One region of the Leclercia sp. AS011 genome, then DNA from elsewhere that is predicted to be linked to it. Evidence: predicted binding sites of a transcription regulator. Region 1 holds the regulator's gene; each other region holds the start of a gene.
The links. The regulator PurR, encoded in region 1, represses purine synthesis genes. The targets are predictions, from matches to a motif close to CANGCAAACGTTTGCNTG.

Region 1 (10,728 bases):
GAGCATGCGGCTGAAGAGATCGTTACCAAGATCGTAATGCTCTTTGCCGACGATCCAGGCGCGCTTTTTACTTTGCAGGTTGAACAGGCGGGCGGTGGCGATCCGTAGCGTATCCTTCAGGTGGCTGGGCAACTGCTTTTCCAGCCCCGCCCGCAGGACGTTATTGAAAAAGATATCCAGCCGCTCGCACTCCCACCAGCCGTCCATATAGCTCTCGCCAAGACCCAGCGAGCCCTGCTGCAGGACGCGTTTAAAAAAATCGGGGTGTTTAATTTGTAAATCGGAGGAGGCCGGGCCGTTGATGGTAATACCCGCGCGGCTCAGCAATTCATTAACGATCCGGAACCAGTCATCATTCCGGATGCTGACTTCTTCTATACACGATGAACTCATAGCTTCTCCATCACCTGATGTGATCAGAATCCATAAATAGCGTAGACGCTCTTTATGTAGAGTGAGAAATTTCACGGTGTAACCCGTGAGGCTAATATCCGACGTAGAACAGAGGAAGGGAGAGGACCCTTGCCGAAAGGCCATCCATGGTAAAACGGGAGCACTCCGGCTCCCGTTAACACTTAATATTTTTAGTATTTATCAGAACGCTCAAGTCAGTATAGGACTGATATCCTGGTGATTCAACAGGATATTGTTAGCAAGCTAATCAATAATTCCGTCAGGCCCGGGATGATTCGGCGTGCAGACGCTCATCCTGCTGGCCCGCGGGGACGTACTGCATCCGATAGCCCAGCGCCGCCAGCACCACGGTCGCTACCATCACGCTGGTGGTGGTCAGCAGCGGAGTGGCAATCAGCCAGGACACCAGCAGGCTCGCCAGGAAGCAGAGACCCAGCTGCAACGTGTTCTGCAGGGCGGCGGCGCTGCCGGTTGCCTGCGGGAAGGGACGCAGCGCTTGCGCCACGACAATGGGGTAGATCGCGCCGTTCGCCACCGCCATCAGGCAGAAGGGGATCAGCAGCGCGGCCAGGCCCACACCCGTGATAAACCCGACCGCCCAGGTGGCAATCACGCTGACGGCAAACAGGCCCAGCAGCCACGGCAGCATCTGGTGACCCTGCCATTTCTGCAGCGCGGCGCGGCAGCCATAGCCACCGATGAGGAAGGCGATGGTCTGCGGCACGTAGCTCAGGCCAATCGCCGCCGGGCTGTAGCCCATGTCGCTCAGAATAAACGGCGAACCGGTCAGCCAGGCGAAGAAGCTCGCGGAGCAGGCGGCATAAATCAGCACGTTGCCGCGGTAGGTGCGCGAACGCAGCAGCGATACAAAAGTCACGCGTTGTTCAGACTGGCCTTTTTTAGCCGCCGCCGGTTTGAGGCTAAAGGCCGGGATCATCAGCACCAGAGTAATCGCAAACAGTACCGCAAAAATCGCCTGCCAGCTGAAGTGGGCGAGGATCCAGCTGCCCAGCAGCGGGGCCAACGCCGGAGAGAGCCCGACCAGCGGCATGATGGTGGCAAAAATACGGTTCGTGCGTGAGGCCGGATAGTAATCGGTCACCAGCGCCTGCCAGGTTACCGCCGCGGCGCAAACCCCCACCGCCTGAATAAAGCGCAGCACCAGCAGCCAGGTGGCATCGCGAACCCACAGCATGCCGAGGCAGCCAAGAGCAAAAATGGCTAAACCGGCCAGCAGCACCGGCTTACGGCCAAAGCGGTCGGACATCGGGCCCCACAGCAGCTGGGCAAAGGCAAAACCCGCCAGGAACAGGCTCAGGCTGGCGCTGATGGCCGCCGCCGGGGTTTGCAGATCCTCCTGCATGATCGAAAAAGCAGGCAGGTACATATCGGTGGCGAGGAAGCCCAGCACGCTTAAGCCGCCGAGCCAGACTAAAAATCCTTTCCCGGGTGTCATTGTTCTATTCTCCGTTTGGGCGCAGGTAGGGGTAGCCGGTGAGTGTAGGGAGTGCAAACCCGCTTGTGAAACGCTAATATTTGGCGGTTGCATTCAAAAAATTTGCAGGCAGAAAATGTGGTCAGAATATTCTCTTGAAGTGGTGGATGCCGTGGCGCGTAACGGCAGCTTCAGCGGGGCAGCCCAGGAGCTGCATCGCGTTCCCTCCGCCATCAGCTACACCGTGCGTCAGCTGGAGGAGTGGCTGGCGGTGCCGCTGTTTGAGCGGCGTCATCGCGACGTGGAGTTGACCCCCGCCGGGGCGTGGTTCCTTAAAGAGGGACGGTCTGTTATCAAAAAAATGCAGATCACCCGCGAGCAGTGCCAGCAGATCGCCAACGGCTGGCGCAGCCATATCTCCATCGCGGTGGATAATATCGTCCGCCCCGAGCGCACCCGGCAGATGATTGTCGATTTTTACCGCCACTTTTCCGACGTCGAACTGCGGGTGTCCCAGGAGGTCTTTAACGGCGTCTGGGACGCGCTGGCGGACGGCAGGGTGGAGATGGCGATCGGTGCCACCCAGGCGATCCCGGTCGGGGGACGCTATGCGTTTCGCGATATGGGGACGCTGAGCTGGAGCTGCGTGGTCGCCAACCATCACCCGCTGGCCGCCATGGAAGGGCCGCTTAGCGATGATACCCTGCGCAACTGGCCCTCGCTGGTGCGCGAAGATACCTCCCGCTCGCTGCCCAAACGCATCACCTGGCTGCTGGACAACCAGCGGCGGATCGTGACCCCGGACTGGGAATCCTCAGCCACCTGCCTCTCGGCCGGACTGTGCGTGGGAATGGTGCCGGTGCACTTTGCCCGTCCGTGGATCGACAGCGGCAAATGGGTGGCGCTGTCGCTGGAAAACCCTTTCCCGGATGCGGCGTGCTGCCTGACCTGGCAACAAAACGATATGTCACCGGCTCTGGCCTGGCTGCTGGATTATCTTGGCGACAGTGAAACGATGAACAGGGAGTGGCTGCGGGAGCCAGAGGGGCTGACTCCCGGAGAGGATTAACGGCGGTAGTCGCGGAACGGACCATCCGCAACGGAGCGGCGTTCAATCAGGCGTGGATGGACCTCAATGGACTGAGACTCCTCGCGCTTATTGACGATACGGTCCAGCAGCATGTTGAAGGCGGTCTCCCCCAGCGAATCTTTCGGCTGGTGGATGGTGGTCAGCGCCGGGGTAAAGAAGCGGGCGTTGCGCACGTTATCATACCCGATCAGCGACACGTCCTGCGGAACGCGCAGGCCCATCTCGTCGGCGGCACAGAGTGCACCCATCGCCATAATATCCCCGCCGCAGAAGATGGCGGTCGGGCGCGGGCTCTGGGAGAGGATCTGCTGCATCGCGCGGTAGCCGGACTCCGGCTCAAAGTCGCCCTGCACGATCCAGTTTTCCGGCACCGTGATTAATGCTTCTTCCATCGCCTTCATAAAGCCTGCAAGGCGTCCGGCGCCGGTGTTGCGCTCCAGCGCTCCCGGGATCACGCCGATTTCACGGTGGCCGCGTTCGATCAGATAGCGACCGGCCATATAGCCGCCTTCAAAGGCGTTATCGATCACCGAGTCGGTAAAGTCCGCTTTGGCTTCGCCCCAGTCCATCACCACCATTGGAATATTGCGATACTCTTCCAGCATCGTCAGCAGGGGTTCCGGGTATTCGGAACACATCACCAGCAGACCGTCGACGCGCTTTTGCGCCATCATCGACAGATAGGCCCGCTGTTTTTCGAGGCTGTTCCAGGCGTTGCCGAGGATCAGGGTGTAGCCCTTCTGGAAGCAGTTCTTCTCTACCGCTTCAATAATTTCCGCAAAATAGGGCGCTTCGCTGCTGGTCGCCAGCAGGCCGATAGATTTGGTGTGATTAACCTTCAGACTGCGGGCCACGGCGCTGGGAGAGTAGTGCAGCTCTTTTATGGCCGCCCAGACGTTGTTGCGGGTCTCTTCCGCCACAAAGCGGGTTTTGTTAATAACATGTGATACGGTTGTAGTGGAAACGTTTGCGCGTTTCGCCACGTCTTTAATTGTTGCCATCAGATGTCACTCCAGACCATATCTAAGCTCCTGAAAAACCAAAAGGTAAACGTTTGCCTTCACTCGCCCTAATTGCGCAATTTGAATTGCGGTACGCCGGGAAAACGACACAGGACGTCAGGAGGGGGTCAATGGCCGGTACGCTAATAAATTTAGCGTGGAATTTTGTCTTATCTTGGGCAAAAGGGGAAGAGCAAAAACCGATATCAATCTAAATCCAGCAAGATTTTTACCCTGAACTGTGTAAAAATGAGCAAGCTCACTCTTCGTAGGGTGATTAAAAGGAGAAAAATTGATGAGTACCGATCTTAAGTTTTCGTTGATTACCACTATTATTGTTCTGAGCCTGATTGTTGCCAGCGGTCTGACTGCGGCACTGCACTGATTGATGCGGGAGAGGTCAGCTCTCCCTCGTTCCTTCCGCTGATTGTTACGCACCCTGCAAAAATCTTTTGCTAAATTGTTAACTTCTCATTTTTTGCGATTGATGTCATGCTTTCGCCTTCATTGTTCTGTGTCGCCTCACGACACGGTGTCTGGAGTTGAAGTATGAGAATCAATTTTCCGCTGCTGGCCCTGGCCATTGGTGCCTTTGGTATCGGCACGACCGAATTTTCCCCGATGGGCCTGTTGCCGGTTATCGCCCGGGGCGTGGATGTCTCTATTCCCGCTGCAGGGATGCTGATCAGCGCCTACGCCATCGGCGTGATGGTGGGTGCGCCGCTGATGACCCTGCTGCTGTCCCATCGCGGACGCCGCAATGCGCTGATCTTCCTGATGGCGATCTTTACCGTCGGTAATGTCCTCTCGGCGCTGTCGCCGGATTACACCACCCTGATGCTGTCGCGTATCCTGACCAGCCTGAACCACGGCGCCTTCTTTGGCCTCGGGTCGGTAGTGGCGGCCAGCGTGGTGCCGAAGCACAAGCAGGCCAGCGCCGTCGCCACCATGTTTATGGGCCTGACCATCGCCAATATCGGCGGCGTGCCGGCTGCAACCTGGATGGGCGAAGTAATTGGCTGGCGAATGTCCTTCCTGGCCACCGCACTGTTGGGCGTGGTGTCGATGATTGCGCTGTTCTTCTCCCTGCCGGCTGGTGGGGCGGGTGAAAAGCCGGAGGTACGCAAAGAGCTGGCGGTGCTGCTGCGTCCGCAGGTGCTCTCTGCCCTGTTGACCACGGTTCTCGGCGCTGGCGCGATGTTCACCCTCTATACCTACATTGCCCCGGTGTTACATGATATCAACCAGGCGACACCGGCCTTTATCACCGCCATGCTGGTGCTGATTGGCGTCGGTTTTTCCATCGGCAACTATCTGGGCGGCAAGCTGGCGGACAAATCCGTGAGCGGCACCCTGAAAGGCTTTTTACTGCTGCTGATCGTCATTATGCTGGCTATTCCGTGGCTGGCGCGTAATGAAGTGGGGGCGGCCGTGGCGATGGTGGTGTGGGGCATGGCGACCTTCGCGGTAGTTCCGCCGTTGCAGATGCGCGTGATGCGCGTGGCCAGCGATGCGCCGGGGTTATCGTCGTCGGTGAATATCGGTGCCTTTAACCTGGGGAATGCGCTGGGGGCGGCGGCCGGTGGGGCAGTGATTTCCAGCGGGATGGGTTACAGCTTTGTACCGGTGATGGGCGCCATTATCGCGGCGCTGGGGCTTATTCTGGTCTTTGCCTCCGGGCGAAAACAGCCTGCGCCGGTTTGCGCCACCGAATAAAAATAACGCCGAAGGAAATTCCTTCGGCGTTTTCATTATGCGGCGAAGTTCTTCGCCACAAATTCCCAGTTTACCAGCGCCCAGAAGTGCTCAAGGTAATTCGGGCGCGCATTACGGTAATCGATGTAATACGCATGTTCCCAGACGTCGACGGTCAGCAGTGGGATCGCGCGGGTGGTTAACGGCGTTCCCGCATTAGAGGTAGAAACGATAGCCAGTGTGCCGTCCGCCTCTTTTACCAGCCAGGTCCAGCCAGCGCCAAAGTTCTTCACTGCGGCATCGGTAAACTTCGCTTTAAACTCCGCAAAGCTGCCGAACGCGGCAGTGATGGCCGCAGCCAGCTCACCCGTCGGTTCGCCGCCTGCATTCGGGGCCAGGCAGTGCCAGTAGAAGGTGTGGTTCCACACCTGAGCGGCATTGTTAAACACGCCGCCTTCAGATGTGCGCACGATCTCTTCGAGGGATTTCCCTTCGAAGGCGGTGCCGGCGATCAGGTTGTTCAGGTTGGTAACATAGGTCTGGTGGTGTTTGCCGTAGTGGTACTCCAGGGTCTCCGCCGAGATGTGCGGGGCCAGGGCGTCTTTTGCATACGGTAATGCAGGTAATTCAAACGACATTGCTTCTCTCCTTATTATAGTGATCCATTCAATAGCCCTACTGAATGAAGGGATAGAGTAGCAAATTGAAAGGGTATGCAAAAGAGGAACTTACCCCGCCAGCGTACCGGCGGGGCAGGGGATTAACGGAGGGTGTTGGCCTTCATGACGCGACGCGCGCCGACGTAATGGCGCTGCCAGTAGTCTTCGCTCAGGGAGGTGATCTGAATGTCCTGGCCCGAACGCGGGGACTGAATGAATTTGCCGTTGCCGACGTAGACGCCAACGTGATCGGCGGTGCCACGACCCTGCGTGCGGAAGAACACCAGGTCGCCGCTCTCCAGCTCACCGCGATCGACCGGGGAGGCGTCACGCAGGTGATACATTTCGTTAGCGGTGCGTGGAATGCGGAATTTAACCAGATCTTTATAAGCGTAATAAACCAGGCCGCTGCAGTCGAAGCCGGTACGCGGAGAAGTACCGCCCCAGCGATAAGGCTTTCCAATCTGACCCATCAGCTTATTCATTGCCGTTTTTTGCGCTTTCTGCATCCGCACTTTATGCGCTTCGGCAAGCGTCGTGGTTTTGCTGGTTTTTACGCACTGCGCTTTACGCCCTTTACGGGTGGTGCATTTTTCTGTCACAACGCGGGAGGCGGTTTGCGTGGTACGGCTGGCGCTGCGGGAAGTGGTGCGGCTTTTCTTGCTGGAATGGGTTGTCTGTGTTTTTGCGAGGCTTTTTTTGGTGCTGCTCTTTTTACTGGTGCTCTCTTTTTTGGTGGTTTTGCTGGTACTGCTTTTTTTCTTAGGTTCGGTTGCTTTCGCCAGATGCGTTTTATGCGCGGCAGAAGGCCGCGCCTGCTCTGAGGCGTTAGCCACCGGCGTGAAGGTGAGAGACGTAAACAGCAAAGCACAGAGCGTGATCGAGAATGTATTTATTCGCGCCACTGGGCAATCCTCTGGTAATAGCGGGTTATAAACAAACCTGCGTATGATTTACAAAACCCGTCGATTCTAATCTATAAAAAGGCCCGACGTTAATAAACTTTTTGCATCTAAAACTACGTTTCGTTAGCGAGTGCAAAAATATCACTTTTTCACAGGGGCATTCTGTACATTAGCTGAACAAAACCGCAGCTAATCTGGCGATAAGTTAGGTTCTGAATGCATCTTTAAGGCACGCGCGGTAAAATCATATAAGTGACAAAAATGTTATTTTCCGTTGTCGGTCTGAAACGCTACAATGTCAGACGATTGCCGTAACAGAAGTTAAAGGAAGCAAAACATGAGCACTACTATTATTGAAAAAATTCAGCAGCAGATTGCTGAAAACCCGATCCTGCTGTACATGAAAGGTTCTCCGAAACTGCCAAGCTGTGGTTTCTCCGCTCAGGCGGTCCAGGCGCTTTCTGCCTGTGGCGAACGTTTTGCTTACGTTGATATTCTGCAGAACCCGGATATCCGCGCTGAGCTGCCAAAATACGCGAACTGGCCGACCTTCCCGCAGCTGTGGGTTGACGGCGAACTGGTTGGCGGCTGCGACATCCTGATTGAGATGTATCAGCGTGGCGAACTGCAACAGCTGATCAAAGAGACGGCTGCAAAATACAAATCTGAAGAGCCAGGCGCCGAGTGATCCACCGGGCCCGGTAAATAAAAAAGCGACCCTGTGGTCGCTTTTTTTATGCGTTGTCGTCAGCTTCCGGTAGCGGCCAGCCGCCGAGGCGTTTCCAGCGGTTAACGATTTCACAAAATAGTTCCGTGGTGCGCTCGGTATCGTACAAGGCAGAGTGCGCCTGGGTGCCGTCAAACTCAATGCCGGCGGTGATGCAGGCTTTCGACAACACGGTTTGCCCCAGCGCCAGCCCGCTTAATGCGGCGGTATCGAAGGTGACAAACGGGTGGAACGGGTTACGCTTCAGTGACGCACGCTCGGCGGCGGCCATCATAAAGCTGTGATCGAAGGTCGCGTTATGCGCCACCATAATGGCGCGATTACAGTTCTGATCTTTCATGCCTTTGCGCACCATTTTAAAAATGGCATGCAGCGCGTCATATTCACTGACCGCCCCGCGCAGAGGGTTATGCGGATCAATGCCGTTAAACGCCAGCGCCTCCGGCTGCAGGTTCGCCCCTTCAAAAGGTTCGACGTGGAAATGCAGCGTGGAGTCCGGCAGCAAATCGCCCTGTTCATCCATTTTCAACGTGATGGCGGCAATTTCCAGCAGCGCATCGGTTTTGGCGTTAAATCCAGCGGTTTCGACATCAATGACTACAGGATAAAAACCACGAAAACGGTCGCACAGACCGGTAAGTTGAGCGTTATCGGACATCTGGATCTCTTACAAGGGGTAAAAAGCAGTGGGCATTATGGCAAATTTTGCAATGAGATGCAGTAAAACAACGGGCGCATGGCGCGCCCGCAGGGATCAGTTACCCAGACCGCAACCGGCGTCTTTGGCTTCGATCAGTTCGATTTTATAACCGTCCGGATCTTCGACAAAAGCGATCACCGTGGTGCCGCCTTTAACCGGACCGGCTTCACGGGTTACGTTGCCGCCGTTGCTGCGGATACGCTCGCAGGCTTCTGCCGCGTTATCCACTTCCAGCGCGATATGGCCGTAGGCGGTGCCCAGCTCGTAGCTCTCAACACCCCAGTTATAGGTCAGTTCGATAACGGCTTCGTCGCTCTCCGGACCATAACCCACAAACGCCAGGGAGTATTTATATTCCGGGTTTTCGCTGGTGCGCAGCAGGGTCATGCCCAGCACGTTGGTGTAGAACTCGATGGAACGTTGCAGATCGCCAACGCGCAGCATGGTGTGAAGTAGGCGCATATTATCCTCTTAGCTTTTTATCATCTTGAACAGAAACGATGTTTTAGTATAGCGGCGAATCATCGCCGCTATCAATGAAGGGATTATAAAGAAGGGTAGTCGGTATAACCTTCCGCGCCGCCGCCGTAGAAGCTCTCCGGACGCTGCGGGTTCAGCTCGGCTTTGCGCTGCAGACGCGCCACCAGATCCGGGTTGGCGATGTAGGCACGACCGAAGGCCACGGCATCAATCAGCCCTTTGTTAATCAGGTCTTCCGCTTTTTCTGGCGTATAGGCACCGGCCCCGATGATCACGCCCGGGAAGCGGTCGCGCACTTTCTGGCGGAACGCGTCGGTGTAGGGCTCGCCGCCGGCCCAGTCTGGCTCGGACATGTGCAGATAGGCGATGCCGCGTTTGGCCAGCTCTTCAATCAGGTACAGCGCGTCGGCTTCTTCGTTCGGGCCGTTGTCGACGTTCTGGAAAGAACCGATTGGCGAGACGCGGATCCCGATGCGATCGGCGCTCCACTCTTTGGATACGGCATCAATCACTTCCAGCACCAGACGGGCGCGGTTCTCTACGCTGCCGCCGTACTGGTCGGTACGCTGGTTAGAAGACGGGGAGAGGAACTGGTGCAGCAGATAGCCGTGGGCACCGTGCAGCTCGACCAGGTCGAAACCGGCTTCACGGGCGTTAGCGACTGCCTGGCGGAAGTCGTTGACGATGCCTGGGATCTCGTCCAATTCCAGCGCGCGCGGGGTAGTGGTATCGACGCGGATCGCGTGACCGTTTTCATCACGCAGAGAGGTGCGGGTGCCCGCGTTGAGGGCAGAGGCAGAGACCGGAGCTTCGCCGCCAGGCTGGATGCTGCTGTGAGAGATACGGCCGGTGTGCCACAGCTGGACCGCGATGCGGCCGTCTTCAGCATGCACGCCGTCAGTAATTTTCTTCCACGCGGCGATCTGCTCCGGGCTGTGCAGGCCAGGTGCGCCTGCATAGCCTTTGGCCTGGGCAGAGATCTGGGTCGCTTCGGAGATGATAAGGCCCGAGCTGACGCGCTGGCGGTAGTATTCGCCCATCAGCGGGGTTGGGATATCGCCCGGCTCAATGCTGCGCAGACGAGTAAGAGGTGCCATAAAGACACGGTTAGGTGCAACGATCGCGCCCACTTTAAGCGGGGTGAACAATTTTTCGGCTGACATAGTGGCTCCTGAGTAGACCGGTCGTCTAGTAAATCATGAAATAAAAACGCCTGTTAAACGCCAGGCGTGGCAATGATGTTCTTAACATGGTCCAGCGCGCTCTCCAGCGGTAGCGCGCTGCGGGACATTTTGGCCTGCAGGTTGGCACCCAGCCACAGGGAGTAGAGCACCTGCGCCTGGGTAAGCGGCTCGCCGACGAAGGTCAGTGACTTCTCTTCACGACCTTTCGCCAGCGCCTGCGCCAGCAGGGTGATCACACCCGTGGCCCCTTTATCCATCGCGGTGCGCATATCTTCAGAGAGATCGCACACCTCGGCAGACAGTTTCACCGTCAGACAGCCGCTGATAATGCCCTGGGCACAAAACTGGGCCAGCGTCTCCTGATAATAAGCCAGAACACGATCGCGACAGTTGCCGTTACCGCTGGCGAAGTGCGCGGCCAGTCGCTGATGGTAACCC
Region 2 (10,728 bases), 400 kb from region 1:
GTGGGAAGTGCCGCTGCTGGCAGTGATCAGCGAGCTGGTACACCGCTACCGTTCCCCGGAGGCTGGCGTTGAGCAGGCGTTGGCTGAGCTGGAACACAAGCTGGTTGATTTTGCCCAACTGACCGACTCGCTGGATATGTCGCGTTTCCGCCTGATGGATTTCGGCACCCGCCGCCGTTTCTCCCGCGAGGTGCAGCAGGCCATCGTCGAGCGTCTGCAGCAGGAGCCGTGGTTTGTCGGCACCAGCAATTACGATCTGGCCCGCCGTCTGAACCTGACCCCGATGGGTACCCAGGCGCACGAGTGGTTCCAGGCGCATCAGCAGATCAGCCCGGAACTGGCGACCAGCCAACGTGCGGCGCTGGCGGCCTGGCTTGACGAATACCCGGACCAGCTCGGTATCGCCTTAACCGACTGCATCACGATGGATGCCTTCCTGCGCGATTTCGGCCCGGAGTTCGCCACCGCCTATCAGGGGCTGCGCCACGACTCCGGCGATCCGCAGGAGTGGGGTGAGAAAGCCATCGCCCACTATCAGAAACTGGGCATCGACCCGATGAGCAAAGTGCTGGTCTTCTCCGATAATCTCGACCTGCCAAAAGCGGTAGCTCTGTACCGGCACTTCTCCTCACGCATTAATCTGGGCTTTGGCATCGGCACCCGTTTGACCTGCGATATTCCTCAGGTAAAACCGCTGAATATCGTCATTAAACTGGTGGAATGTAACGGCAAGCCGGTGGCGAAACTCTCCGACAGCCCGGGCAAAACCATTTGCCATGACAAAGCCTTTGTGCGGGCGCTGCGCAAAGCGTTTGACCTGCCGCAGGTTAAAAAAGCCAGCTGATTCTTTTCAGGGAGCCTGCCAGGCTCCCTCGCCTGATTTATTTCTTATTTCTTCCCTTATCATTGCGAATTCTGCTTGTCTGATGGCGGATGCCAGGTAACATAGATATCCCCCCATTGAAGGGGATACAGATTTTATTTTTGGACTACATAGAGAGACTATTATGAGCGTTGTGCCTGTAGCCGACGTACTCCAGGGCCGCGTTACCGTTGACAGCGAAGTCACCGTGCGTGGATGGGTGCGTACCCGCCGAGATTCAAAAGCTGGCTTTTCATTCCTCGCCGTTTATGACGGTTCCTGCTTTGATCCTGTACAGGCCGTTATTAATAATTCTCTGCCCAATTACAATCAGGAAGTGCTGCGTCTGACCACCGGCTGTTCCGTGGTAGTGACCGGCAAGATCGTGGCCTCTCAGGGTCAGGGTCAGAGCTATGAACTGCAGGCCACCTCGATTGAAGTGACCGGCTGGGTTGAAGATCCGGATACTTACCCGATGGCGGCAAAACGCCACAGCATCGAGTATCTGCGTGAAGTGGCTCACCTGCGCCCGCGTACCAACATGATTGGTGCCGTGGCCCGCGTTCGTCACACTCTGGCGCAGGCGCTGCACCGTTTCTTTAACGAGCAGGGTTACTTCTGGGTTTCCACTCCGCTGATCACCGCCTCCGACACTGAAGGCGCTGGCGAGATGTTCCGCGTCTCCACGCTGGACATGGAAAACCTGCCGCGCACCCCGGAAGGCAAAGTGGACTATGACAAAGATTTCTTTGGCAAAGAGTCCTTCCTGACCGTATCTGGCCAGCTGAACGGCGAAACCTACGCCTGCGCACTGTCCAAAATCTACACCTTTGGCCCAACCTTCCGGGCCGAGAACTCCAACACCAGCCGTCACCTGGCGGAATTCTGGATGCTGGAGCCGGAAGTGGCCTTTGCCGACCTCGATGACGTGGCTGGCCTGGCGGAAGCGATGCTGAAGTACGTCTTTAACGCGGTGCTCACCGAGCGTGCGGACGACATGAAATTCTTCGCCGAGCGCGTCGACAGCGATGCGATCGCCCGTCTGGAGCGTTTCGTCTCTGCTGATTTCGCCCAGGTTGATTACACCGATGCGGTGAAGATCCTCGAAACCTGCGGCCAGAAATTTGAGAACCCGGTGTACTGGGGTGTTGACCTCTCCTCCGAGCACGAGCGCTACCTGGCTGAGAAACACTTCAAAGCTCCGGTGGTTGTTAAAAACTATCCGAAAGACATTAAGGCGTTCTATATGCGCCTTAACGAAGACGGCAAAACCGTCGCCGCGATGGACGTGCTTGCCCCGGGCATCGGTGAAATCATCGGTGGTTCTCAGCGTGAAGAGCGTCTGGATGTGCTGGATGCGCGCATGGCGGAGATGGGCCTCAACAAAGAGGACTACTGGTGGTATCGCGATTTACGCCGTTACGGCACCGTTCCGCACTCCGGTTTCGGTCTCGGCTTCGAGCGTCTGATCGCTTACGTGACCGGCGTTCAGAACGTGCGTGATGTGATTCCTTTCCCGCGTACTCCGCGCAGCGCCACATTCTGATTAAGTAATACTCAATGGCCAGCCTCTGCTGGCCATTATTTTATCCTGCACTGTCAACTTATGTCAGTTGAAAGTCATCCTCCTTAAAGAGCAACCCCGCAAAATCCTCTTCACTGTTACGCTTTATTTCCATGAAATATCTTTGCACATAAAATAAACTGTAGTCTTATTGCGCCTAATACTCTTCTCAAGCATTAGCACACTTTTTGTGCAAACACTCAGCTATCCAGACGTCTATATTCCGTAATAAGAAAAATAGTGCGCTAATGCTTCGGATCATAAAAAAAGTCATTAGCTAAAATTAAGATAAGCAATTCATATAGATAGAATTAGTGAAGCTTTAATTTTCGCCATTCAACTCTGAACTTTGAGATGCCTCACAAAGTTCCTCAAAATACATGTTTTGTTACACATATTTTCTTTTTGTAACTCTATCTTGATGTTTGTAGCACTTTCAGGGTGGCGGAACGGTAATTTGAATGGAAAGATGCCTGTCAGACACATAAAGACACCAAACTCTCATCAATAGTTCCGGAAATATTTATTGACAGAATTTATTGACGGCAGTGGCGAGTGTCATAAAAAAACCAATGAGGGTAATAAATAATGATGAAGCGCAATATCCTGGCAGTGGTTATCCCTGCCCTGCTGGCAGCCGGTGCAGCTAACGCAGCAGAAATCTATAACAAAAACGCTAACAAGCTGGACTTCTACGGTAAAGCTGTAGGTGAGCACATCTGGACCACCAACGGTGACACCAGCAACGAAGACACCACCTATGCCCGTATCGGCTTCAAAGGCGAAACCCAGATCAACGACCAGATCACTGGTTACGGTCACTGGGAATACAATATGGATGCTTCTAACACTGAAGGTTCTCAGGGTACTAAAACCCGTCTGGCCTTTGCTGGTCTGAACTTCGGTGATGCAGGTTCTATCGACTACGGTCGTAACTACGGCGCAATCTACGACGTCGCAGCTTACACCGATATGCTGGTTGAGTGGGGCGGTGACTCCTGGGTTGCTACCGACAACTTCATGAACGGTCGTGCTACCGGCCTGCTGACCTACCGTAACAGCAACTTCTTTGGTCTGGTTGATGGCCTGAGCTTCGCTCTCCAGTACCAGGGCAAAAACGACCGCAGCAACGCAGTTTCTGCAACCTACACTGACGACGGCCAGCTGATCAACATCGGTCGCGGCGGTAACGGCGCTAAAGGTAACGGCGACGGCTTCAGCTCCTCTGTACAGTATGATTTCGGCGAAGGCTTCGCGCTGTCTGCCGGTTATGAAACTGCTGACCGTACCAACGAGCAGGTTGCCGCTGGCACCTCTGCTGCATGGGCAAGCGCAGGCGGTGACCGTGCTGAAGCATGGGCAACTGCTGCTAAATACGATGCAAACAACGTCTATGCTGCGGTTCAGTACGCTGAAACCACCAACATGACTCGTGAAGCTGACAACAACTTCGCTAACAAAACCCAGAACATCGAAGCTGTGGTTCAGTACCAGTTCGATTTCGGTCTGCGTCCATCCGTGGGTTACGTGCAGTCTAAAGGTAAAGACCTGAAAGCACGTGGCACCTTCTCCGGCGGCGATGCTGACCTGGTGAAATACGTGGAAGTGGGTACCTGGTACTACTTCAACAAGAACATGAACGTGTACGCTGCGTACAAATTCAACCTGCTGGACGACAACAACTACTCTGAGTCTGCTGGTCTGGCGACCGACGACCAGGCTGCTGTTGGTATCGTTTACCAGTTCTAATCAGTACACCACTTTGTTATATGTCTAATAAACAGGGCTTCGGCCCTGTTTTTTTATGCCTGAAAGCCAAAAATGGCGACTTTTGAAAAGCCGCACGCTTTTTGTAGCAAACGGTTGGCATTTTGTAGAACTATCGTTAACCTGATAGCGGATTTCACTTCCGTAACCACAATGGAACTTCGTCATGTTTGAGAACATTACCGCCGCCCCTGCCGACCCAATTCTGGGCCTGGCCGATCTGTTTCGTGCCGATGACCGCCCTGGAAAAATCAACCTGGGGATTGGTGTCTATAAAGATGAGACCGGCAAGACCCCGGTACTGACCAGCGTTAAAAAAGCTGAGCAGTATCTGCTGGAAAACGAAAATACCAAAAACTACCTCGGCATCGACGGTATTCCGGAATTTGGTCGTTGCACTCAGGAGCTGCTGTTCGGCAAAGGCAACGCGATTATCAGCGATAAACGTGCCCGCACTGCACAGACCCCTGGCGGTACGGGTGCCCTGCGCGTGGCGGCGGATTTCCTCGCCAAAAACACCAGCGTAAAAACCGTCTGGGTGAGCAACCCAAGCTGGCCGAACCATAAGAGCGTCTTCAACTCTGCCGGTCTGGAAGTGCGGGAATACGCTTACTACGACGCGGCGAACCACGCTCTCGACTTTGACGGTCTGCTGGCCAGCCTGAGCGAAGCGCAGGCGGGTGATGTGGTGCTGTTCCACGGCTGCTGCCATAACCCGACCGGCATCGATCCGACGCTGGAGCAGTGGGAACAGCTGGCGAAACTGTCCGTCGAAAAAGGCTGGCTGCCGCTGTTCGACTTCGCCTACCAGGGCTTTGCCCGCGGTCTGGAAGAAGACGCCGAAGGCCTGCGCGCGTTCGCCGCGCTGCATAAAGAGCTGATTGTTGCCAGCTCCTACTCCAAGAACTTCGGCCTGTACAACGAGCGCGTAGGTGCCTGTACGCTGGTCGCTGCCGATGAGCAGACCGTCGATCGTGCGTTCAGCCAGATGAAATCCGTTATTCGTGCTAACTACTCCAACCCACCGGCTCACGGTGCGTCTGTGGTTGCGACCATCCTCAGCAATGACGCGCTGCGCGCCATCTGGGAGCAGGAGCTGAACGACATGCGCCAGCGCATCCAGCGTATGCGTCTGCTGTTCGTGAATACCCTGGCGGAGAAAGGTGCGGATCGCGACTTTAGCTTCATCATCAAGCAGAACGGCATGTTCTCCTTCAGCGGCCTGACCAAAGAACAGGTTCTGCGTCTGCGTGAAGAGTTTGGCGTGTACGCGGTGGCTTCCGGACGTGTTAACGTGGCGGGGATGACGCCAGATAACATGGCGCCGCTGTGCGAAGCGATTGTGGCTGTGCTGTAAAACGTTAAGCCGGGCGGCACTGCGTTTGCCCGGCCTGCACGTAGCCCCGGTAAGCGTCAGCGCCACCGGGCAAAAAAAAGCCTGCTTTGAGCAGGCTTTTTTAATGTTCGTTACCAGACCGGCAGTTCATCCTGCAGGAACGGGTTATGCAGCCGCTCGTGGCCCAGCGTCGACATCGGGCCGTGGCCAGCGATAAAGGTCACATCATCGCCCAGCGGCAATAACTTCTCTTTGATCGAGCGGATCAGCTGCGCATGATCGCCACGCGGGAAGTCGCTGCGCCCTACTCCGCCTTTGAAGATCACGTCGCCGGAAATCAGCAGACGCGACTGGTCATCAAAGAAAACAATATGGCCTGGCGTATGGCCCGGGCAGTGTAAGACCTGTAACGCTACATTACCGACGCTGACGGTCTCACCTTCATTCAGCCAGCGATCCGGCGTCAATGGCTGACACTCATCCAGACCAAACATGCGGCTTTGTGCCGGCAAGCCCTGCAGCCAGAACTCATCTTCTTTTTCCGGACCCACGATGGGCACACCGTAGTGTTGCGCCAGCTCGGCCGCGGCACCCACGTGATCGAGATGACCGTGGGTGAGTAAAATCTGCATTAAGGTCACGCCAGCGGCAGCGACTTCCTGTTTGATTTTCTCGGCATCGCCACCGGGATCGACCAGCGCCGCCAGTTTGGTTTGTTCACACCAGATAATCGAACAGTTCTGGGAGAACGCGGTGACCGGAATAATACGGTAGTTCATACTGCTCCTGATTTCGTTATTACCAGTGCCGCAGTGGCCCGGTATCAATATGCACAAAGTTGCTACGTGGGTAATATCCTACACCACCTGCGCGCATAGATAACGCAGCTTTGCGAACATTGGCTAACGAAACGCCTTCAATATGGAAATCCATCGCCTGCCCTTTGGTGTGATAACTTTTTTTAGCGACACCACGGCTGTGGGCGCGTAGTTCGTTATTGGTATCAAGGGAGCGGTAACCGGAGATGAGCTGGACCGGTTTACGGGTGCCCAGCAGGCCCTGCAGGCGGTAAAGCTGATCGAACAATCCTGGATCGATGGCTTTAATCTTATTTGCGCGGAAATCGCGGAAAAAATGATTAAGCTTTGCTAATTCATCCTGAATATAGCCCCGGCCATCAAAAAACTCCGCTTTTATCGACTCACCTGTATGCAGGTTATTTAGCGTCAAAATGCGTGGACGAGGGGTAGAGAGCGTGGCAAATGATGGCGTCGGTAAGATGGCAGCGCCCAGCGCAATGCCCCCTAACGCCAGCAACTTACGGCGATTAGCGTCGAATTTGTCCATGGTAATCAGGTCTACAGGTCAGAGTTATCGTCTATATGCACTACAGCGCACGAAGGGCACCTTACCGGGCAAACCTGTCACCGTCAAGGTAGCCGAATCCAGGAAATACGGGGCTTGCAGCCGCAAGCCCCGTTTTTTTTTCCACTCAGGCTACCAGATTTTTCCGAACTTCTTCATTTACCTGATCAATTGCTCTGCCCGGGGGATAATTTCTGTGTTGGACCGGGCGATCTCATCATAATTGTAAATATCTGTACGATACTGCGTCCGACCGTCCTTGCCGACGAAAGCCGTCAGATAGTACAGATTAACCGGAATATTTTGGCGGATATTCACATAACGCGTGTCGCCCTGCTTCAGCGCGTCGGAGATACGTGTGTCGTTCCAGCCCGCGTCCTGTAACAGCATGTTAGCCAGTTCTGACGCTTTATTTACCCGCACGCAACCGGAGCTGAGTGCCCGAACGTCCTTCTGGAACAGGTTGTGGTTAGGCGTATCGTGCAGATAGATGGCATCCGAGCTGGGCATGTTGAATTTATAACGACCCAACGAGTTATGCGCTCCCGGTGCCTGCTGGAAACGGAACGGCAGATTCGAAGGCGTAATGGTCGCCCAGTCTACCCGCCACGGATCGATGGCCTCTTTACTGTTCCAGCCCCGCAGGACGGTATAGTTGTGGCGTTCAAGATAGCCCGGGTCATCCCGCAGTTTCGGCAGAATATCATTGCGTGCCAGCGTCGGTGGCACATTCCACGGCGGGTTGACCACCACGTTGTTCAGGGCGCTGCTCATCATCGGCGTTTTACGATCCGGACGGCCAACGATGACTCTCGATGCCAGCACTTCGTTGCCGTTCTGATAGTAGACCAGTGAGAAGGCCGGGATATTCACCATAATCCCGGTGGAGAGCGTGGCCGGCAGCAGGCGCAGACGCTGGATGTTCAACGCCAGCACCCCCGCACGCTGAGCAGGAGTGAGATTCAGCGCGTCGCGCGTCCCCTGTCCAATCACGCCGTCCGCGCCCAGCCCCTGGGTGGTCTGGAAGGCTTTAACGGCCTCAACAAGGCTGCGGTCATAGGCGGCCGGCTTGCTGGCGACAGATTTCTTTTTCTTCTCAACCGGCGGGGCTGAAGGACTGACAACCACGCTTTGCGGATCGTCGCCCGGCAGGGCAATTTTAGGCCCGCCGTCAATCACGCCGGAGCGTTGGAGGATTTCACGCAGGGCCGGGACGTCGCTGCTCCACTGCCCCGGACTCAGCCTGGCGGTGCCCTGCAGCTTCGGCCAGGGGCGCGTATCGGCCACCAGCTGGAGTAGCGACTGGTGCATCACCGCATACTGCGGATGCGCCGGGGCAAGTCTGGAGATAAAGTTCGGTACCGTCCCGTTATCCAGCGCCAGCTGCCACTGGTTAATCACCGACAGCGGCGGGGTCGCCATCTTGTAGGGTTTGGTACTGTAGAGCCAGCGGTTGCCGTTGACCGGGATCCCCGCGACAAACTGCAGGTAGCCCATCATCGCATCGGAGAGGATCACGTCCCGCGCCATGCCGGTAACCGCAGGCTGAGTCAGCAGTTCCACCCAGGCGGTAAACTGCGGCTGGAAGCCGGCGATAGCGACTTCGGCAAGCTGCTGCTGGAATGCCCGCACGGCATCGCGATCGTCCCACATGGGCTTCATGTCGCGGGCGGCATACAGCAGCGTAAGCTGATTGAGATAGACCGGAGAGTAGCCCGCCGGCAGCGACGACAGCAGCTGTTCGCGGCGTTGTTCCGCGCTGACATCGGCAGGCAGCGGCCGGATACCGGCCATGATGGCGGTGGCTGGCGATTGTTCCAGCGGTTGTGACAGCGACGTAGGCTGTGCACCCATCGTGGCGGAGCTGTCGACCGGAACCAGTTCGGGCTCATCGGCCCGGGCAGAAAACAGTGGAGCCACTACTACCGTCAGGCACAAACTGAGTGCCGACAGCTGACGACCGTACATTTTTTTCAGCAACATCCCTTGCCCCCTGTTTGCTTTACGACGAGCCCTCATCACCGGGGCTTCAATTCATTATAGGAAGACAGACCGGCACCAGCCTTGCCTTATGTAAAGAAGTTTAAAGTTAACGCAGCCGCCAGTACAAGCTCAAGGAATAAAAAAAGGCGGCCCGGAGGCCGCCATGGTGCACTTTCAGAAACATCAGGACGCGTCAGCGGTCCCCGGAAGAGATTCCGGCGGCTGCGGGGCAAAGCCACGCAGGCCGACAACGTGAACGTGCTCGCTGTTCTGGTAGACCTTACGCACCAGTTTATAGGTGGTGCCTTTCTCCGGACTGATGTTCTCCGGCGCCGCGATAATCAGCTGCATATCCAGACGGTCGCACAGCTCAAACAGGGTGGCAATCGAACGGGCATCCAGACGCGCCGCTTCATCGAGGAACAGCAGGCGGCATGGGGAGATGTCCTTGCCGCGCAGACGCCGGGATTCATCTTCCCAGCTCTGCACCACCATCACCAGAATGGACATCCCGGTACCGATAGCTTCCCCGGTCGACAGGGCACCGGATTCCGCACGCAGCCAGCCGTCGGAGCCACGGTTAACTTCCACCTCCATCTCGAGGTAGTTGCGGTAGTCCAGCAGCTCCTCACCGATGGTTTGTGGCGTACGCTGGCCCATATCGATCTGCGGGTTCAGACGCTGATACAGCTTCGCCAGCGCTTCGGAGAAGGTCAGGCGGTTGCTGTTAAACAGATCCTGATGCTGCTCGTGCTGTTCAGCCAGCACGTCCAGCAGCGTGGCGTGGGCTTCACGCACGTTGACGTTCAGCCGCACGCTGTTGACCTGGCCGAAGGAGACGCTCTGCAGGCCCTGGTTCAGCTGACGAATACGGTTCTGTTCGCGCTGGATCGTCTTGCGGATAATATTGGCCACGCTGCGGGAGCTGATTGCCAGCTTCTGCTCGCGGGAGGTCAGCTCTTCCGTCAGACGGCCCAGCTCGATCTCCATCTGCTCGATGGCTTCGACCGGGTCATCGGTACGAATGATATCCTGACGAATACGCTCGCGCAGATGCTGATAGACCGCCACGAAGAACTGAATTTTGCGCTCAGGACGTTTCGGATCTTCCGACATGCGCAGCACATCGCGCAGGTGTTCGTTATCCGCCACCGCCAGACGCAGTGCACCCAGCGCTTTATCCGACATGGACCGCAGCTCATCACCGGAAAGATAGGCCAGCTCGCGACGGTGCAGACGGCGTTCAACGCCGTTGTCTTTCACCATTCGCATCACGGCGCACCAGCCCGCTTTGGCGGTAACCACCTGCTCGCGCTTCTCGTGGTAGTCGCGTTCCAGCTTGCGCAGGCGACGGGTCAGGTTATCCATCTCTGCTTCGCAGAAGGTCAGCGCTTTTTCCAGCTGGTTGCGACGCGCGCGGTTGTTGCTGAGCTGGGCATGCAGTTCGTCACGACGAATACGCGCCCGCTCCTCTGCCCCGCTGTCGGCGCGCACGCCGATATCCTGCAGCTCTTTGTGCAGGTCGGTCAGCAGCTCTTTCTTGGTATCAAACGAGCTTTTCAGCGACGCCAGCACCTGGCTGTACTGGCTCAACTGGGCGGCATGGCTACGCATCGCCTCACGGGCGCGGGTACGTTCCGCTTCCGCCTGCTCCAGACGGTGGCGCAGCTTCTCGTTCAGATCGCTGTTGCCGTTCAGCATTTCCGCCGAGTCGGAGTAGCTGAAGTGCGCCCGGCGTTGAGCCACTTCGGTCAGGGCAAAGGCCTGCTGACGGGCTTCGCGCTGAACCTGCTGGGACCAGGCGTAATCTTCTTTCAGCTGTTCGAACTGTTCCGGGTCGCTCTGCAGGAC
Region 3 (10,728 bases), 1.3 Mb from region 1:
GACGAAGAGGACTTCTTTGGCCGTCAGCTGGCTTTCAACATGCTGCCGCTGCTGCCGGATCGCGAAGGTAGCGTGCGCGAAGAGCGTCAGCTCGTCGATCAGGTCCGCAAGATCCTGCAGGATGAGGGGCTGATGATCTCCGCCAACTGCGTGCAGTCACCGGTGTTTTACGGCCACGCCCAGATGGTGAGCTTTGAAGCCATGCGCCCGCTGGCGGCGGAAGAGGCGCGCGACGCCTTTGCCCGTGGCGAGGACATTGAACTGTCCGAAGAGAGCCAGTTCCCGACCCAGGTGGGCGATGCAACGGGCAACGCCCGTCTCTCCATCGGCTGTGTCCGCAACGACTACGGTATGCCGGAGCAGATCCAGTTCTGGTCGGTGGCCGACAACGTTCGTTTTGGCGGCGCCCTGATGGCGGTGAAAATTGCCGAGAAACTGGTGCAGGAGTATCTGTACTGATGTCAGAAGTGGAACAAAAGCCGGTCCATAAAATTGCTCTCGGGATTGAGTACGATGGCAGTAAATATTATGGCTGGCAGCGTCAGAACGAGGTGCGCAGCGTTCAGGAAAAACTGGAGAAAGCGCTCTCTCAGGTGGCGAATGAGCCCATCAATGTCCTGTGCGCGGGGCGTACCGATGCCGGTGTTCATGGTACGGGGCAGGTGGTGCATTTTGAAACCACCGCCGTGCGTAAAGACGCGGCCTGGACGCTCGGGGTAAATGCGAATTTACCTGGAGACATCGCCGTGCGTTGGGTCAAAACTGTGCCGGATGATTTTCACGCGCGTTTCAGCGCCACCGCGCGCCGCTACCGCTACATCATCTATAACCAGCGCCTGCGTCCGGCCGTGTTAGGCCAGGGCGTAACGCACTTTTACGAGCCGCTGGATGCCGATCGCATGCATCGCGCGGCGCAGGTGCTGATCGGTGAAAACGACTTTACCTCGTTTCGCGCGGTGCAGTGCCAGTCGCGGACTCCGTGGCGCAACCTGATGCACATTAACGTCAGCCGTCATGGGGCCTATGTGGTGGTGGATATCAAGGCCAACGCCTTTGTACATCATATGGTGCGGAATATTGTTGGCAGCCTGATGGAAGTGGGCGCCGGACACCAGCCGGAGAGCTGGATTGCAGAGTTGCTGGCGGCGAAGGACAGAACGCTGGCAGCAGCAACGGCGAAAGCGGAAGGGCTGTATCTGGTCTCGGTCGATTATCCGGATCGATTTGACCTTCCGAAACCGCCAATGGGCCCGCTGTTTTTAGCGGACTGATAGCCGTGGCAATAAAGGTTTAGACAATATGGATTTTATTCGCTTTGTAATTGATTTCATTCTGCATATTGATGTTCACCTGGCAGAGCTGGTCGCTGATTATGGCGTCTGGGTCTATGCCATTCTGTTCCTGATCCTGTTTTGTGAAACCGGACTGGTGGTCACTCCGTTCTTACCGGGCGATTCGCTGCTGTTCGTGGCGGGGGCGCTGGCCTCGCTGGAAACCAACGACATCAACGTTCATATGATGGTGGTGCTGATGCTTATCGCCGCGATCCTTGGTGATGCGGTGAACTACACTATAGGGCGCTTGTTTGGCGATCGGCTGTTCAGTAACCCGGACTCGAAGATTTTCCGTCGCAGCTATCTCGATAAAACCCATGCGTTTTATGAGAAACACGGCGGTAAAACCATTATTCTCGCCCGCTTTGTGCCGATCGTCAGAACCTTTGCCCCCTTTGTTGCGGGAATGGGTCATATGTCGTACCGTCATTTCGCGCTCTATAACGTCACGGGCGCGCTGCTGTGGGTACTCAGCTTTACCTACGCGGGCTATTTCTTCGGTACCATTCCTATGATTCAGGAAAATCTCAAGTTACTGATCGTAGGGATTATTGTGGTCTCCATTCTGCCGGGCGTAATCGAAATTATTCGTCACCGGCGCGCGGCGGCAAAACAAGCAAAATAAAGGCACGACTGCGGTTCGACCACTTTTTTATCCAAAGTTTCGGGCTGTTATGTTTTAATGTGCAACATTCATGGTCTGTCGGGGGCAAAAATGGCATTATGCGCCCCTTGCAGCAAACCTGGTTCAGGCAGAAAGGTTATCAATGAGCTGGATTGAACGAATTAAAAGTAATATCACCCCAACCCGCAAAGCGAGTATTCCTGAAGGGGTGTGGACCAAATGTGACAGCTGTGGCCAGGTCCTGTACCGCGCCGAGCTGGAGCGTAATCTGGAAGTTTGTCCGAAGTGCGATCATCACATGCGTATGTCGGCGCGTAACCGCCTGCATAGCCTGCTGGATGAAGGTTCTCTGGTTGAACTGGGCAGCGAGCTTGAGCCGAAAGATGTGCTGAAGTTCCGCGATTCCAAGAAATACAAAGATCGTCTGGCCTCTGCACAGAAAGAGACCGGCGAGAAAGACGCCCTGGTGGTGATGAAAGGCACTCTGCACGAGATGCCGGTGGTCGCAGCGGCGTTTGAGTTCTCCTTTATGGGCGGCTCAATGGGCTCCGTGGTTGGTGCGCGCTTTGTGCGTGCGGTTGAGCAGGCGTTGGAAGATAACTGTCCGCTGATCTGCTTCTCCGCCTCCGGTGGTGCCCGTATGCAGGAAGCGCTGATGTCGCTGATGCAGATGGCAAAAACCTCCGCAGCGCTGGCAAAAATGCAGGAGCGCGGTCTGCCGTACATCTCTGTACTGACCGACCCAACCATGGGCGGCGTATCGGCGAGCTTCGCAATGCTGGGCGATCTGAACATCGCTGAGCCAAAAGCGCTGATCGGCTTTGCCGGCCCGCGCGTTATCGAACAAACGGTACGTGAGAAACTGCCGCCGGGCTTCCAGCGCAGTGAGTTCCTTATCGAAAAAGGCGCTATCGACATGATCGTTCGCCGCCCGGAGATGCGCCTGAAACTGGCCAGCATCCTGGCGAAGCTGATGAATCTGCCGTCGCCGAGCCCGGATGAGCCGCGCGAAGGCGTGGTGGTACCGGATCAGGAACCCGAGGCCTGATAACTGAAAAGGGCAGGGCCAATGGCGCTGCCCTTTTGCTTTCTAACCGTAACTGAAAAGCGCGCAACATGGAAAATATCACTCTTCCCCAAGCCACGTCGCCTCTGGCCGCGTGGCTTTCTTATCTGGAAAACCTGCACAGTAAAGCCATCGACATGGGACTTGAGCGCGTCAGCCAGGTAGCGGCGCGCCTTGACGTTCTGAAACCGGCTCCCTTTGTCTTCACCGTCGCGGGCACCAACGGCAAAGGCACCACCTGCCGCACGCTGGAGTCCATGCTGATGGCGGCGGGCTACAAAGTGGGGGTCTACAGCTCGCCGCATCTGGTGCGCTATACCGAGCGCGTGCGGATACAGAACGCAGAGTTAGCCGAATCGGCGCATACCGCCTCCTTCGCAGAGATCGAAGCCGCGCGCGGCGACATTTCGCTCACCTATTTTGAATATGGCACCCTGTCGGCGCTGTGGCTGTTTAAGCAGGCGCAGCTGGACGTGGTGATCCTGGAAGTCGGGTTAGGCGGGCGTCTGGATGCCACCAATATTGTCGATTCGGACGTGGCGGTAGTGACCAGCATCGCGCTGGATCATATCGACTGGCTGGGGCCCGATCGCGAAAGCATTGGCCGGGAGAAAGCCGGTATTTTCCGCGCGGGTAAACCAGCGATTGTCGGAGAGCCCGATATGCCGCACACCATTGCCGATGTGGCCCGGGAGAAAGGGGCGCTGTTGCAGCGTCGCGACGTCGACTGGCGCTACAGCGTGACGGAGCGCGGCTGGCGCTTTGAAGATGCCAGCGGGGCGCTGGATAACCTGCCGCTGCCGCAGGTACCGCAGCCGAACGCCGCCACGGCATTGGCCGCACTGCGCGCCAGCGGTCTGGCGGTGAACGAGCAGGCCATCCGCGACGGCATTCAGCAGGCGATCCTCGCCGGGCGTTTCCAGATTGTGAGCGACTCTCCGCGTCTGATTCTGGATGTGGCGCATAACCCTCATGCCGCTGCCTATCTCGCCGGACGTCTCAAATCATTGCCAAAAACCGGGCGCGTGCTGGCGGTTATCGGTATGCTTCATGATAAAGATATTGGCGGCACGCTGGCCTGCATGGAGACTGTGGTCGATAGCTGGTATTGTGCACCTCTGGAAGGCCCGCGCGGGGCAACGGCTGAACAGCTGATGGAACACCTCGGCCAGGGCCAGACGTTTGCCAGCGTGGAGCTGGCATGGCGCGCGGCGATGGCGGATGCCAGACCAGAAGATACCGTGCTGGTGTGTGGATCCTTCCACACGGTGGCACATGTCATGGACGTAATGGATGCGGGGAGAACCGGTGGCAAGTAAGTTTCAGAACCGTTTAGCAGGCACCATTGTGCTGGTGGCGCTGGGGGTGATTATTCTCCCCGGGCTGCTTGATGGACAGAAAAAGCATTATCAGGATGAGTTTGCGGCGATCCCGCTGGTGCCGAAGCCTGGCGACCGGGATGAGCCGGACATGCTGCCGGCGGCAACGCAGGCGCTACCCGCTCAACCGCCTGAAGGGGCGGCGGAAGAGGTGCGGGCGGGCGATGCCGCAGCACCATCCTTAGATCCGTCGCGTCTGGCGGCCAGTAACAATAACGAACTGGATCCGGCACCGGTCGAGCAGTATGCGCCAAAACCGGTGCAGAAGCCGAAGCCGGTAGATAAGCCGAAACCGCAGCGCGATAACACCAGCCAGCAGCTGGCGGCGGCTACGGAAACGCCACCGGCCAAACCGGCGGCAGAAGAGAAACCGGCTCCGACCGGTAAAGCCTATGTGGTGCAGCTCGGGGCGTTGAAAAACGCCGACAAGGTCAACGAAGTCGTGGCTAAACTGCGGGGCGCGGGGTATCGCGTTTACACTTCACCTTCAACGCCGGTACAGGGTAAAATCACCCGTATTCTCGTCGGCCCGGATGCATCGAGAGATAAGCTGAAGGGATCGCTTGGGGAGCTGAATCAACTCTCCGGCCTGAGCGGCGTGGTGATGAACTACAGCGTGAATTGAATTTTCTCTGACTAAAAAACAGGCGTAGCAGATTGCCTGAGAAGGTAACCCGCCTGGGGCGCTGAACATTTTTTCAGCGCTTTTTTTATTTACGCGCGGGAAGGAAATCCCTACGCAAACGTTTTCTTTTTCTGTTAGAATTCGCCCCGAACTGGATGACAGGGCGTTTAATCGTGGGACGTATATGGTCTGGATTGATTACGCCATCATTGCGGTGATAGGTTTTTCCTGTCTGGTTAGCCTGATCCGTGGCTTTGTTCGTGAAGCGTTATCGCTGGTAACCTGGGGCTGCGCCTTCTTTGTTGCCAGTCATTACTACACTTACCTGTCTGTCTGGTTCACGGGCTTTGAAGATGAACTGGTCCGAAACGGAATCGCCATCGCGGTGCTGTTTATCGCGACGCTGATTGTAGGCGCCATTGTTAACTTCGTGATTGGCCAGCTGGTTGAGAAAACCGGTTTGTCAGGAACGGACAGGGTGCTCGGGATCTGTTTCGGTGCCTTGCGAGGGGTGTTGATTGTCGCCGCGATACTGTTCTTCCTTGATACCTTTACCGGGTTCTCAAAAAGTGAAGACTGGCAGAAATCGCAGCTGATCCCGCAGTTCAGCTTCATCATCAGATGGTTCTTTGACTATCTGCAAAGCTCGTCGAGTTTTTTGCCCAGGGCATAAACCCTGAGATGTGGCTTAACGAGGAAATGACGAATGTGCGGTATTGTCGGTATCGCCGGTTTCATGCCGGTAAACCAGTCTATTTATGACGCATTATCGGTGCTTCAGCACCGTGGGCAGGATGCTGCGGGTATCATCACCATTGATGCACACAACTGCTTCCGTTTACGTAAGGCCAACGGCCTGGTCAACGATGTGTTTGAAGCCCGCCATATGCAGCGTCTGCAGGGTAACATGGGTATTGGTCACGTTCGTTACCCTACCGCAGGCAGTTCCAGCGCCTCTGAAGCGCAGCCTTTCTACGTTAACTCCCCGTATGGCATCACGCTTGCCCACAACGGCAACCTGACCAACGCCCACGAGTTGCGTAAAAAGCTGTTTGAAGAGAAGCGCCGCCACATTAACACCACTTCAGATTCTGAAATTCTGCTTAACATCTTTGCCAGCGAACTGGATAACTTCCGTCACTATCCGCTGGAAGCCGACAACATTTTTGCTGCCGTGGCAGCCACTAACCGTCTCATTCGTGGAGCCTATGCCTGCGTAGCGATGATTATCGGCCACGGTATGGTCGCGTTCCGCGATCCGAACGGTATTCGTCCTCTGGTACTGGGCAAGCGTGATATCGGCGATGGCCGTACCGAGTATATGGTGGCCTCCGAAAGCGTGGCTCTGGATACCCTGGGTTTTGAGTTCCTGCGCGACGTTGCGCCGGGCGAAGCGGTCTACATCACTGAAAAAGGCCAGCTGTTTACCCGTCAGTGTGCCGAAAACCCGGTCAGCAATCCGTGCCTGTTCGAGTACGTCTACTTTGCCCGTCCGGACTCCTTCATCGACAAGATCTCCGTCTACAGCGCCCGTGTGAACATGGGCACCAAGCTCGGCGAGAAGATTGCCCGCGAGTGGGAAGATCTGGATATCGATGTGGTCATCCCAATCCCGGAAACCTCCTGCGATATCGCACTGGAGATGGCACGCATCCTGGGTAAACCGTATCGCCAGGGCTTTGTGAAAAACCGCTACGTTGGCCGTACCTTTATTATGCCAGGCCAGCAGCTGCGCCGTAAATCGGTGCGCCGCAAGCTGAACGCCAACCGCGCTGAGTTCCGCGATAAGAACGTGCTGCTGGTGGATGACTCCATCGTGCGTGGCACCACCTCTGAGCAGATTATCGAGATGGCCCGTGAAGCAGGTGCGAAGAAGGTTTATCTGGCCTCTGCGGCACCGGAGATTCGCTTCCCGAACGTCTACGGTATCGATATGCCGACCGCCAACGAGCTGATCGCCCACGGTCGTGAAGTGGACGAGATCCGCCAGATCATCGGTGCCGATGGCCTGATTTTCCAGGATCTGAACGATCTGATCGACGCGGTGCGCGCTGAGAACCCGGATATCCAGCAGTTTGAGTGCTCGGTGTTCAACGGTATTTACGTCACCAAAGATGTGGACCAGAAGTATCTGGACTACCTCGACTCTCTGCGTAACGACGATGCGAAAGCCGTGCAGATGGCGAACGATCTCGAAAGCTTAGAGATGCATAACGAAGGTTAATCCCGATCGCAGGCGAGGGCGTCCGCCCTCGCTTGCAACTCCCGCCAAAATCCTGCACAGTCTGCCCTGTTACGGTAAGGGCGATAATCATGAAACGATTGATAGTAGGGATCTCAGGGGCCAGCGGCGCGATTTACGGTGTCCGTTTGCTGCAGGTATTACGCGACGTCGCTGACGTTGAAACCCATCTGGTGATGAGCCAGGCTGCGCGTCAGACCCTCTCTCTCGAAACCGATTACTCCCTGCGCGACGTTCAGGCCCTGGCCAACGTGGTGCACGATGCCCGCGATATCGCCGCCAGCATCTCCTCCGGGTCGTTCAAGACCGCGGGGATGGTTATCCTGCCCTGTTCCATCAAAACTCTCTCCGGCATCGTCAACAGCTATACCGATACCCTGGTGACCCGTGCCGCCGACGTGGTGCTGAAAGAGCGCCGCCCGCTGGTGCTCTGCGTGCGCGAAACCCCGCTCCATCTGGGCCACCTGCGTCTGATGACCCAGGCCGCCGAACTGGGGGCGGTGATCATGCCGCCGGTGCCGGCGTTTTACCACCGTCCGCAGAGTCTGGATGACGTTATTAATCAGACTGTGAACCGGGTTCTCGACCAGTTCGACATTGAGCTGCCGGACGATCTCTTCACCCGCTGGCAGGGCGTCTGACGGGAAAGGTGTCCTACCCTGGGGCAGGTCAGCGCAACATGCCCTGTTTCAGGGCAATTCTGCAACCGCGATCATATCCTCAACATTTAATTCCTCTTTTCCTTTTTTCCCACTGCGGTTCGTTTGGCAGACCTGCTATCTTTCACCATTAAGGCAATCCTGCAACCTTTCGTTAACATATTTAACGCCGAAATTTTGCGCTAATTGCAATCTGGCATAAGACCTGCAAGGGATCGCCTGCAGCAACACACAACATCATCTATTACAAAATAAAATCACGACACTTGAGGGTAATGTATGAAGAAGACGGTTCTGGCTCTGTCTTTGCTGGTGGGATTAAGCGCAGCGGCAAGCAGCTATGCGGCGCTCCCACAGACCGTACGTATCGGTACCGACGCGACCTATGCGCCGTTCTCATCGAAAGATGCGAAGGGTGAATTCGTCGGGTTTGATATCGACCTGGGGAATGAGATGTGCAAACGCATGTCCGTGAAATGCACCTGGGTGGGAAGCGACTTCGATGCGCTGATCCCGTCCCTGAAAGCCAAGAAGATCGACGCGATTATCTCTTCGCTCTCTATCACCGAGAAACGCCAGCAGGAGATCGCCTTCTCTGAAAAACTGTATGCCGCGGACTCACGCCTGATTGCGGCGAAAGGCTCCCCTGTGCAGCCGACCATTGATTCGCTGAAAGGCAAACATGTGGGCGTCCTGCAGGGCTCCACCCAGGAAGGCTTTGCCAATGCCAACTGGCGTGAGAAGGGCGTGGATGTAGTGGCTTACCAGAACCAGGATCTGATCTATTCCGATCTGGCAGCAGGGCGTCTGGATGCTGCTTTCCAGGATGAAGTCGCCGCAAGCGAAGGCTTCCTGAAGCAACCGGCAGGGAAAGAGTTTGCCTTTGCCGGCCCGTCTGTAAAAGACAAAAAGTACTTTGGTGACGGCACAGGTATTGGCCTGCGTAAGGATGACACCGAGCTGAAAGCGGCGTTCGATAAAGCCTTTAACGAACTGCGTAAAGACGGCACCTACGACAAACTGGCGAAGAAATACTTCGACTTCAATGTGTACGGCGACTAACCGTTACTGACGGGTGCGCACCATAATGGCTCACCGTTATGGTGCGCCAGCGGTGTTTGCGAACCATAACGGTGCAAATCGTGCGCCCTGTTGGTTATAAAGTGAATAGTTAAGCACTTGCAATGCACTTTTTCGCGCGAGCGGGGCATAATCTTTTGCCTTGCCGCGGCGATTAATGGCACATTAATGGCACCCCCGTCGGCGTTAAAATCCCGTAAGAAGACAGTCTGTTGAGGATAGATATGAAAAAACTGGTGTTGTCACTTTCTCTGGCTCTGGCATTTTCCAGCGCTACTGCGGCATTCGCAGCAATTCCGCAAAAAGTACGTATTGGTACTGACCCGACTTATGCCCCCTTCGAATCGAAGAATGCACAGGGTGAACTGGTAGGATTTGATATCGATTTGGCGAAAGAGCTGTGCAAACGTATCAAAACAGAGTGTACCTTCGTTGAAAACCCACTGGATGCGCTGATCCCTTCGCTGAAAGCGAAAAAAATCGACGCCATTATGTCTTCTCTCTCCATCACCGAAAAACGCCAGCAGGAGATTGCCTTCACCGACAAACTTTATGCAGCGGATTCCCGTCTGGTGGTCGCAAAATCCTCTGATATTCAGCCAACCCTGGAATCCCTGAAAGGGAAGCGCGTGGGCGTGCTGCAGGGCACTACCCAGGAAACTTACGGCAATGAGCACTGGGCACCGAAAGGGATCGAGATCGTCTCTTATCAGGGTCAGGAGAATATCTACGCTGACCTTACCGCAGGCCGTATTGATGCCGCCTTCCAGGACGAAGTCGCTGCCAGCGAAGGCTTCCTGAAGCAGCCGGTAGGTAAAGATTACAAGTTCGGCGGTCCGTCCATTAAGGACGAGAAACTCTTCGGCGTGGGCACCGGCATGGGGCTGCGTAAAGAGGACAACGAACTGCGTGAAGCGCTGAACAAAGCCTTTGCCGAGATGCGCGCGGACGGGACTTACGAAAAACTGGCGAAGAAATACTTCGACTTTGATGTCTACGGTGGCTAAACGCCCCACTGAATAACGTGCGGCCCCTCCCGCAGTGGGAGGGGAAAAGACACGGCGACACCACTCACGACACGACAGGGCAGGCGGTATGCTGTACGGATTTTCTGGCGTAATTTTACAAGGCGCACTCGTCACCCTTGAACTGGCTCTCAGTTCGGTGGTGCTGGCGGTGTTAATAGGCCTGGCGGGCGCGGGCGCGAAGCTGTCGACCAATCGGGCCATGGTTCTGCTGTTTGAAGGCTATACCACTCTGATCCGAGGCGTGCCCGATCTGGTTCTGATGCTGTTGATTTTCTACGGGCTGCAAATCGCCCTCAACGGCATTACGGACGCCATCGGTATGGCGCAAATTGATATCGATCCTATGGTGGCCGGTATCATCACCCTGGGCTTTATCTACGGAGCCTACTTTACTGAAACCTTCCGCGGAGCCTATCTCGCGGTGCCGAAAGGGCATATCGAAGCAGCCACGGCATTCGGTTTTACCTCCTCTCAAACCTTCCGCCGAATTATGTTTCCGGCCATGATGCGCTTTGCGCTGCCGGGTATCGGCAACAACTGGCAGGTTATCCTCAAAGCGACGGCGCTGGTCTCGTTACTGGGGCTGGAAGATGTGGTGAAAGCCACGCAGCTGGCGGGTAAAAGCACCTGGGAACCGTTCTACTTCGCCATCGTCTGCGGGGTGATTTATCTGGTGTTTACCACCGTCTC

Region 2: the regulator PurR is predicted to act here: its motif matches at 4,279-4,296, upstream of WFO70_RS09080 (amino acid aminotransferase).
Region 3: the regulator PurR is predicted to act here: its motif matches at 5,141-5,158, upstream of cvpA (colicin V production protein).

Annotation. Positions count from the first base shown of each region.
Region 1 is NZ_JBBCMA010000001.1:1,491,334-1,502,061, reverse strand. It holds gene cfa (cyclopropane fatty acyl phospholipid synthase) at 1-393, opposite strand, end outside; gene punC (purine nucleoside transporter PunC) at 674-1,870, opposite strand; gene punR (DNA-binding transcriptional activator PunR) at 1,986-2,918, shown strand; gene purR (HTH-type transcriptional repressor PurR) at 2,915-3,940, opposite strand; gene cydH (cytochrome bd-I oxidase subunit CydH) at 4,236-4,325, shown strand; gene WFO70_RS06990 (MFS transporter) at 4,490-5,656, shown strand; gene sodB (superoxide dismutase [Fe]) at 5,692-6,273, opposite strand; gene WFO70_RS06980 (C40 family peptidase) at 6,396-7,199, opposite strand; gene grxD (monothiol glutaredoxin 4) at 7,537-7,887, shown strand; gene rnt (ribonuclease T) at 7,934-8,584, opposite strand; gene gloA (lactoylglutathione lyase) at 8,681-9,088, opposite strand; gene WFO70_RS06960 (alkene reductase) at 9,172-10,269, opposite strand; gene WFO70_RS06955 (TetR/AcrR family transcriptional regulator) at 10,323-10,728, opposite strand, start outside.
Region 2 is NZ_JBBCMA010000001.1:1,895,291-1,906,018, forward strand. It holds gene pncB (nicotinate phosphoribosyltransferase) at 1-844, shown strand, start outside; gene asnS (asparagine--tRNA ligase) at 1,008-2,408, shown strand; gene WFO70_RS09075 (porin) at 3,018-4,175, shown strand; gene WFO70_RS09080 (amino acid aminotransferase) at 4,360-5,550, shown strand; gene WFO70_RS09085 (MBL fold metallo-hydrolase) at 5,661-6,308, opposite strand; gene WFO70_RS09090 (YcbK family protein) at 6,328-6,876, opposite strand; gene ldtD (L,D-transpeptidase) at 7,054-8,877, opposite strand; gene mukB (chromosome partition protein MukB) at 9,061-10,728, opposite strand, start outside.
Region 3 is NZ_JBBCMA010000001.1:231,173-241,900, forward strand. It holds gene WFO70_RS01045 (aspartate-semialdehyde dehydrogenase) at 1-459, shown strand, start outside; gene truA (tRNA pseudouridine(38-40) synthase TruA) at 459-1,271, shown strand; gene WFO70_RS01055 (DedA family protein) at 1,300-1,959, shown strand; gene accD (acetyl-CoA carboxylase, carboxyltransferase subunit beta) at 2,102-3,007, shown strand; gene folC (bifunctional tetrahydrofolate synthase/dihydrofolate synthase) at 3,076-4,344, shown strand; gene dedD (cell division protein DedD) at 4,334-5,029, shown strand; gene cvpA (colicin V production protein) at 5,214-5,702, shown strand; gene purF (amidophosphoribosyltransferase) at 5,736-7,253, shown strand; gene WFO70_RS01085 (UbiX family flavin prenyltransferase) at 7,343-7,912, shown strand; gene argT (lysine/arginine/ornithine ABC transporter substrate-binding protein ArgT) at 8,210-8,992, shown strand; gene hisJ (histidine ABC transporter substrate-binding protein HisJ) at 9,235-10,017, shown strand; gene WFO70_RS01100 (histidine ABC transporter permease HisQ) at 10,106-10,728, shown strand, end outside.